Regions from separate parts of the Pseudomonas sp. 20P_3.2_Bac5 genome, predicted to be linked through region 2. Evidence: riboswitches for the same ligand, from Rfam matches in the RefSeq annotation. Region 2 holds a riboswitch; each other region holds the start of a gene.
What was found. Region 2 has a riboswitch for cobalamin ahead of cobW (cobalamin biosynthesis protein CobW). Riboswitches for the same ligand answer to the same signal wherever they lie in the genome.

Region 1 (2,256 bases), on a different contig from region 2:
GCGGATGGTCCAGGCCGCTGGCGAAGGCCGCCACCTGGGTGCCGGGCGCCGCGGCGGGCTTGGCGCCTTTCGGCCAGCCGACCGCGGGGGCGATGTTCACGGTGGGGATCAGGGTCTTGTTCGGTTCCGGCAGTTGCGGCGCCGGGCCGCTGCCGTCGGTGACCTGGAGCCGGGCGGTGTCACCGCAGGCGGTCAGGCCGGTAGTGATCGCCAGTAGAACTGCAATGCGTAGTGAAGACATGTGCGACTCCTCGGGGAACGGGTGCTTATAAGGAGTCAGAGGTGGATCGGAGAAGGGAGGTTCAATTGTCGGGGCCGCGGGCGGCCCCGACAATCTTCAGGCTTGCTTCAGCAACAAGGCCACGCCCGGATAGTACTGACCAAACTCGTCATGCAATTTCCGATAGCCATACGGGAAACACCAGGCAATGGCGCAGGCGTTGTGCTTTTGCAGGTCGTCCACCAGGTCCTGCAGTTCCTCGGGGCTGACATGCTGGCCGAGCTTGCACGGGCTGGCGAACAGCGCGGCGATCTTCAATTGGCTCGGGTAAGCGATCGCGCGCGCGCTGGCGCCGACGTCCTGCAAGGCCGCGCTCAGGTCCAGCCGGCCGACCTTCGGCCAGCGCTGGCCGGCATGCAGGTAGGCCGACTCTTCGCGGCTGGCGATCAGCAAGGCGCAGCGAGCATCCCGCTCGCCCTCGTCGCGTTGCTTCTTGCTCTGGAAATCCTGAAGGGTGACCAGCTCGGCTTGCCAGATGGCCGCCGAGAGGATCCCGAGGTTGCCCTGGAGCCCTTGCCAGTAAGGCCCTTCGTTGTCGCCGAGGGTCTGGTTGAAGCGTTCGATGCATTCGCTCCAACGCTCCAGCGCCGGGCGCAGGAATTCCAGGCGAGGATTGTTGATGATCAGGCCTTGCATGCTGCTCTCCTTTCGTAATTGTTGTACGAGTACAGCGGAAAACCGTGGCACTTTGATATCACTCGACTGAGTGTTGCACAAGACGACAGAAACGCCATCGGTCGCCTCGTACCGGGCGCCTTTCATTGACGCTCCGGGTCCAACCCTCTAACCTTTGCGGCTTGTTTCAGGTGCTCTGTGGCCCGCCGGCCGACAGGGTGAAACAGGGAAGCCGGTGAGCACGCCAGACGTGCGATTCCGGCGCTGCCCCCGCAACGGTAAATGAGTCAAGGCTGCGCATGGCCACTGGGTGTCGTCACCCGGGAAGGCGCCCGGCCAGGATCTGAATATCCGCTCATGAGCCCGGAGACCGGCCTGCAAACAGTCAACGGCATCACGGAGGGTGATGCGCGGTTTTCCGGGCCTCGTCGCCCGGCTCCTGCGCGTTCCGTGTGCCACTACCCCCTTCATCTGTCGATGCCCCCAGCCTTGTCGCGCCAGCGGACAAGCCGCGCCGACAGTGGCCCGCGGAGATCCCGATGACCGAATCCACCGAACGTGACGAACGCCACCTGGCGCGCATGCTGCGCAAAAAGGCGGTGATCGACGAGCGCATCGCCAATTCCCCAAATGAATGTGGCCTGTTGCTGGTACTCAGCGGCAATGGCAAGGGCAAAAGCAGCTCGGCCTTCGGCATGCTCGCCCGGGCCCTCGGCCACGGCATGCAGTGCGGCGTGGTGCAGTTCATCAAGGGGCGCAACGCCACCGGCGAAGAGCTGTTTTTCCGCCGCTTCCCTGAAGAGGTGCGCTATCACGTGATGGGCGAGGGCTTCACCTGGGAAACCCAGGACCGCCAGCGCGACATCGCCGCCGCCGAAGCGGCCTGGGCGGTGTCCCGGCAACTGCTGCAGGACCCGAGCATCGGCTTCGTGGTGCTCGATGAGCTGAACATCGCCCTCAAGCACGGCTACCTCGACCTCGAACAGGTGCTGTCCGACTTGCAGGCCCGCCCGCCGATGCAGCACGTGATCGTGACCGGCCGCGGCGCCAAGGACGAAATGATCGAACTGGCCGACACCGTCACCGAGATGGGCATGATCAAACACGCTTTCCAGGCCGGCATCCGTGCCCAGAAGGGCGTCGAACTATGAGCGACACCCGGCATTGCCCGGCGGTACTGATCGCCGCGCCGGCTTCCGGCCAGGGCAAGACCACCGTCACCGCGGCCCTGGCCCGTCTGCACCGCAACCAGGGGCGCAAGGTCCGGGTGTTCAAGTGCGGCCCGGATTTCCTCGACCCGATGATTCTCGAACGTGCCAGCGGCGCGCCGGTATACCAGCTCGACCTGTGGATGGTCGGCG
Region 2 (2,256 bases):
CCAGTTGCTCGACGCCGTAGCGCCAATAGCCGATGCCGCCATGCAGCGACACCAGGATGACCTTGGCGTGGCGCAGCACCTGATCGACATACAGGTCGACCGACGCATGGTTCTGCACCTGCATCGGATTGGCCAGGCGCAGGCTGGGGTAGTCGTCCGGCAGCTCGCGGGCGGTTTCCGCCAGCAGCGCCAGGTGCGAGTCACCGCTGCAAAGGATCACCAGCTCGGCGGGAGTCTGCCCGAGGTCGGCAATGCTGTCGTCCGGCACGAAGCCGCCGGGCTGGGTCCGCAGCAGGTGCATGGATCAGGCGCCCAGGGCCGCGCGCAGACGGGCTTGCAGCGCCTCGGCGTCGAGTTCCTGACCGATCAGCACCAGGCGCGTGACCCGCGCTTCGTCACTGCGCCAGGCGCGGTCGAAGTGTTTGTCGAAGCGCGTACCAACGCCCTGGATCAGCAGGCGCATCGGCTTGCCGGGAATCGCCGCGAAACCCTTGACCCGCAGAATGCCGCTGTCCACCACCAACTGGGTGAGGGCGTCGAGCAGCAGGGCTTCGTCGGCTTCGGGCAGTTCCAGGGAAATGGAATCGAAGGCGTCGTGGTCGTGGTCGTCGTGGTCATCATCGTCGTGATGGCTGTCGTGGTGGGTACGGCGGCCGTCGATATGGGCTTCCGACTCGGCGCCCAGGCCCAGCAGCACTTCCAGCGGCAGCACGCCTTTGCTGGCTTCGATCACCTTCACGGCAGGCGGCAGCTCTTCAGCCACTTCGGCGCGCACGGCGGCCAGGGCATCGGCAGCGATCAGGTCGGCCTTGTTGAGGACGACGAGGTCGGCGCTGGCCAGTTGGTCGGCGAACAATTCGTGCAGCGGGGATTCGTGATCCAGATTCGGGTCCAGCTTGCGCTGGGCATCGACCTGTTCCGGGAAGGCGGCGAAGGTGCCGGCGGCCACGGCCGGGCTGTCGACCACAGTGATCACCGCGTCAACGGTGCAGGCGTTGCGGATTTCCGGCCATTGGAAGGCTTGCACCAACGGCTTGGGCAGCGCCAGGCCGCTGGTTTCGATCAGGATGTGGTCGAGGTCGCCACGGCGGGCCACCAGTTCACGCATGACCGGGAAGAATTCTTCCTGAACGGTGCAGCACAGGCAGCCGTTGGCCAGTTCGTAAACCCGGCCGCAGGCTTCTTCTTCGGTACAGCCGATGCTGCACTGCTTGAGGATTTCGCCGTCGATGCCCAGCTCGCCGAATTCATTGACGATCACCGCGATACGGCGGCCCTGGGCGTTGTCCAGCATGTGCCGCAGCAAGGTGGTTTTGCCCGAGCCGAGAAAGCCGGTAACGATGGTGACGGGGAGTTTGGCCAGTGTTTTCATGTCGGATGCCCTTGGCAGGATGGCGGGCATGCGGGACGGGAGCCGCAGGCATGCAGCCTGGGCGCGTTCGCCACCGGATCACCCCGCCCGGTTGAAAGTCGGAAACTGAACGAGGCAGGTCTCCTGGCTCGCGCTGTGCCCTTCAGGGCGGCATCGACGCCTTCCCGCCGGTTCGGCAGTGGCTGTGTCGATGGGAGCAGCGCTTACAGTTGCGGGGGCAGCCGCGGCCTGGCCTGAAAAAGGCGCACCGCGTTCCCGTCTTAGCTCCGGCCCGTGCCAGAGAACCTCGAACCGGCAAGGCTACGCAGTGCCCCGAAGCCGGTCAACCGCTGTATTGACGGATGTCAACGCGCGTGATTTCCTAGCGCGATTCGTTTGGGTGCCTTTTTGTTACAAGGTGAAACGGGAAACCGGTAAATTCCGGTGCTGCCCCCGCAACGGTAAGCGAGGAAAGCGTCAAGACCACTGTGCCTGCGGGCATGGGAAGGTGACGCCACGGCGAAATGCCCTCGCAAGCCCGGAGACCGGCCTGAACAACAGCATTGACCAAACCCGCGGTGGGCGGGCGACGTTGCAGCCCCTGGGCGATTCCGGCCAGGGGTTCTTCGCGCTTGCCTGTTGCCGACAACACCAAGAGGAAAGCGCCATGCCGATCATCGCCAGTCACGCCATCGCCACCCCGACCACCCTCAGCCAGCGCATCGTCGCTGCCGTCAGCGCCTCGGTGCTGGGCCTGTGCCTGGTCTACTTCGCCGGCTTCTCGCACATCGAAGCGGTGCACAACGCCGCGCACGATACCCGTCACAGCGCCGCTTTCCCTTGCCACTGAGGCCTGCCCGAATGTTCATGCGCATCGCTCGCACCGCAGGCTTCGCCGGCCTGCT
Region 3 (2,256 bases), on a different contig from region 2:
GTGGCTGAAGGTGAAGCTCAGGTCGTCGGTGGCCTGCCAGCGCAGCGAGCCGCTGAGGGCGATGCTTTCCGAGTTGCCGCGATCGACCCAGCCATTGCTCGCTTGCTGGTTCAGGTTGAAGCGGTAGCTGAGGGTGTCGGTCAGCGAGCCGCCGCTGTCCAGCGCGGCCTGGCGTTTGTCGTCCGAGCCATAGCCGAGGCGCAGGTGGTTGCGGATCTCGCCCTCGAACGGCTTCTTCGGCACCACGTTGATCACCGCGCCCGTGGCGCCTTCGCCGTAGAGCACCGAGGCCGGGCCGCGCAGCACATCGATGCGTTCCACGGCCCAGGTGTCCACCGGGAAGGTGACGGTGCCGGCGCCGACATACAGGCGGGTGCCGTCATACAACTGCATGGTCGAGCTGTGGCCGGTGAAGCCGCGGGCCGACAGCGCGGTGCCGCCGTTGCCGGGAGTGCCGATGAAGGTGACGCCCGGCGAGCGGGTCACGGCGTCCTGCACGGTGGCGTTATTGCGTTTGAGGATCTGCTCGGCGCTGATGCTGGTCACACTGGCCGGGGTCTCCAGCGGCGTCAGCCCCAGGCGCGAACCGCTGGTGCTCGGGGTGTGCAGGTCAGGCTGAGGGTTTTGCTCGGCGACCTCGTTGATGGCCGTGGCCGGCAGGGACAGGGCTTTTTCGTCTTCCGCGGCGTGCGCCGGCAGGGACAGTAATACGCAAGGTGCGAGGCTGGCACACAGCAGCGTGCCCGAGAAGGAATTGAACAGGGAATTACGGGACATGTCGTTCCACTTGAAGCAGGAATGAAAGAATCCCGGAGGGAACAACGCATAGGGAATCGCGGGCGCGACAGCCCACGGAAACCGGCCTGCGCCCGCCCACCGCGGGTTTGCCAAACGATGCTTCAGGCCGGTCTCCGGGCTCGCGAGGGTCATGAAACATTCGCCTTCCCATGCGCGGGGCACAGTGGCTTTTCGAATGTTTCGCTCGCATACCGTTGCGGGGGCAGCGCCGGACTGATCAGCAAAGTGACGAACCGGCTTCCCGTTTCACCCCATACACGGCGGTATGGGGCACCTGAAACAGGCGCGCAGTTGACCATCAAAGTGCCAGCCGGTCAACGACAGAGGTGTCGGTGGCCGGCATCAGGACCGGCAATCACCGACGCGACGACTCAGCCCATGTCGTTGATGCACACCACTTTCGGCTGCGTCATGTCTTCATAGGCGAAGCGCACCCCTTCCCGTCCGAGGCTGCCGTATTTGAAGCCACCGAATGGCATGGCGTCGAAGCGGTAGTCGGACGAGTCGTTGATCATCACGCCACCGGCCTCGATGCGCCGGGCCAGCTTCAGCGCGGTCGACAGGTCGCGGGTGAATACGCCGGCGTGCAGGCTGTATTCCGGCGCGTTGGCCAGGGCGACGGCGTCGTCGAGGTGGTCGAACGGTTCGAGGATCACCACCGGCGCGAACACTTCCTGCTGCCAGATCCGGCTGGCGTGGCTGACCTGTTCCAGCACGGTAGGTGCGTACAGCGCGCCCTCGCGGCGGTGGCCACAAAGCACCCTGGCACCGTCCGCCACGGCGTCCTCGACCAATTGTTCGGTGCGGCAGGCCGCCTGCTCGGTGACCATCGGCCCGACATCCGTTTCGCGAAGCGACGGGTCACCCAGGTTCAAGGCCCGCGACTGCGCCACGAACTGTTCGCGGAACGCCGGATAAATCGCGCGGTGCACCAGGATGCGCTGGGTGCCGATGCAGTTCTGCCCGGCGGCCCAGAAGGCACCCGAGACGCAGGACTCCACGGTCGGCCCGAGGTCGCAGTCTTCCAGCACCAATACCGGCGCGTTGCCGCCCAGGTCCATCGCCAGCTTTTTCAGCCCGGCGCTGCGGGCGATGGATTCGCCGGTGGCAAAGCCGCCGGTGAAGGAAATCATCCGCACCTCGTGCAGTTCGACCAGCGCCCGGCCCAGTTCCACACCGCCGGTGGCGGTGGTCACCACGTTGTCCGGGAGCCCGGCCTGCGACAGGCACTCCACCAGTTTCAACGCCGACAACGGCGCCAGCTCGGACGGTTTGAGGATCACCGCGTTACCGCCGGCAATCGCCGGGCCCAGTTTGTGCGCGACCAGATTCAGCGGGTCGTTGTAAGGCGTGATCGCGACGATCAGCCCCAGCGGTTCGCGAGTGAACCAGCCCTGGCGGGACTCCGAGCCCTCATAGGCTTCGAACGGCACCACTTCACCGGCATTGCGCCGCGCC

Region 1: linked by a shared signal. The riboswitch ahead of cobO (cob(I)yrinic acid a,c-diamide adenosyltransferase) and the one ahead of cobW (cobalamin biosynthesis protein CobW) in region 2 are both predicted to bind cobalamin.
Region 3: linked by a shared signal. The riboswitch ahead of NTD88_RS27270 (TonB-dependent receptor) and the one ahead of cobW (cobalamin biosynthesis protein CobW) in region 2 are both predicted to bind cobalamin.

Annotation. Positions count from the first base shown of each region.
Region 1 is NZ_JANLOA010000131.1:39,068-41,323, reverse strand. It holds gene NTD88_RS26155 (PQQ-dependent sugar dehydrogenase) at 1-241, opposite strand, end outside; gene NTD88_RS26150 (hypothetical protein) at 338-916, opposite strand; cobalamin riboswitch at 1,068-1,289, shown strand; gene cobO (cob(I)yrinic acid a,c-diamide adenosyltransferase) at 1,435-2,046, shown strand; gene NTD88_RS26140 (cobyrinate a,c-diamide synthase) at 2,043-2,256, shown strand, end outside.
Region 2 is NZ_JANLOA010000009.1:112,895-115,150, reverse strand. It holds gene cobN (cobaltochelatase subunit CobN) at 1-301, opposite strand, end outside; gene cobW (cobalamin biosynthesis protein CobW) at 305-1,372, opposite strand; cobalamin riboswitch at 1,468-1,676, opposite strand; cobalamin riboswitch at 1,733-1,920, shown strand; gene NTD88_RS01515 (CbtB-domain containing protein) at 2,019-2,201, shown strand; gene NTD88_RS01510 (CbtA family protein) at 2,213-2,256, shown strand, end outside.
Region 3 is NZ_JANLOA010000135.1:31,198-33,453, forward strand. It holds gene NTD88_RS27270 (TonB-dependent receptor) at 1-777, opposite strand, end outside; cobalamin riboswitch at 885-1,091, opposite strand; gene NTD88_RS27275 (aldehyde dehydrogenase family protein) at 1,170-2,256, opposite strand, start outside.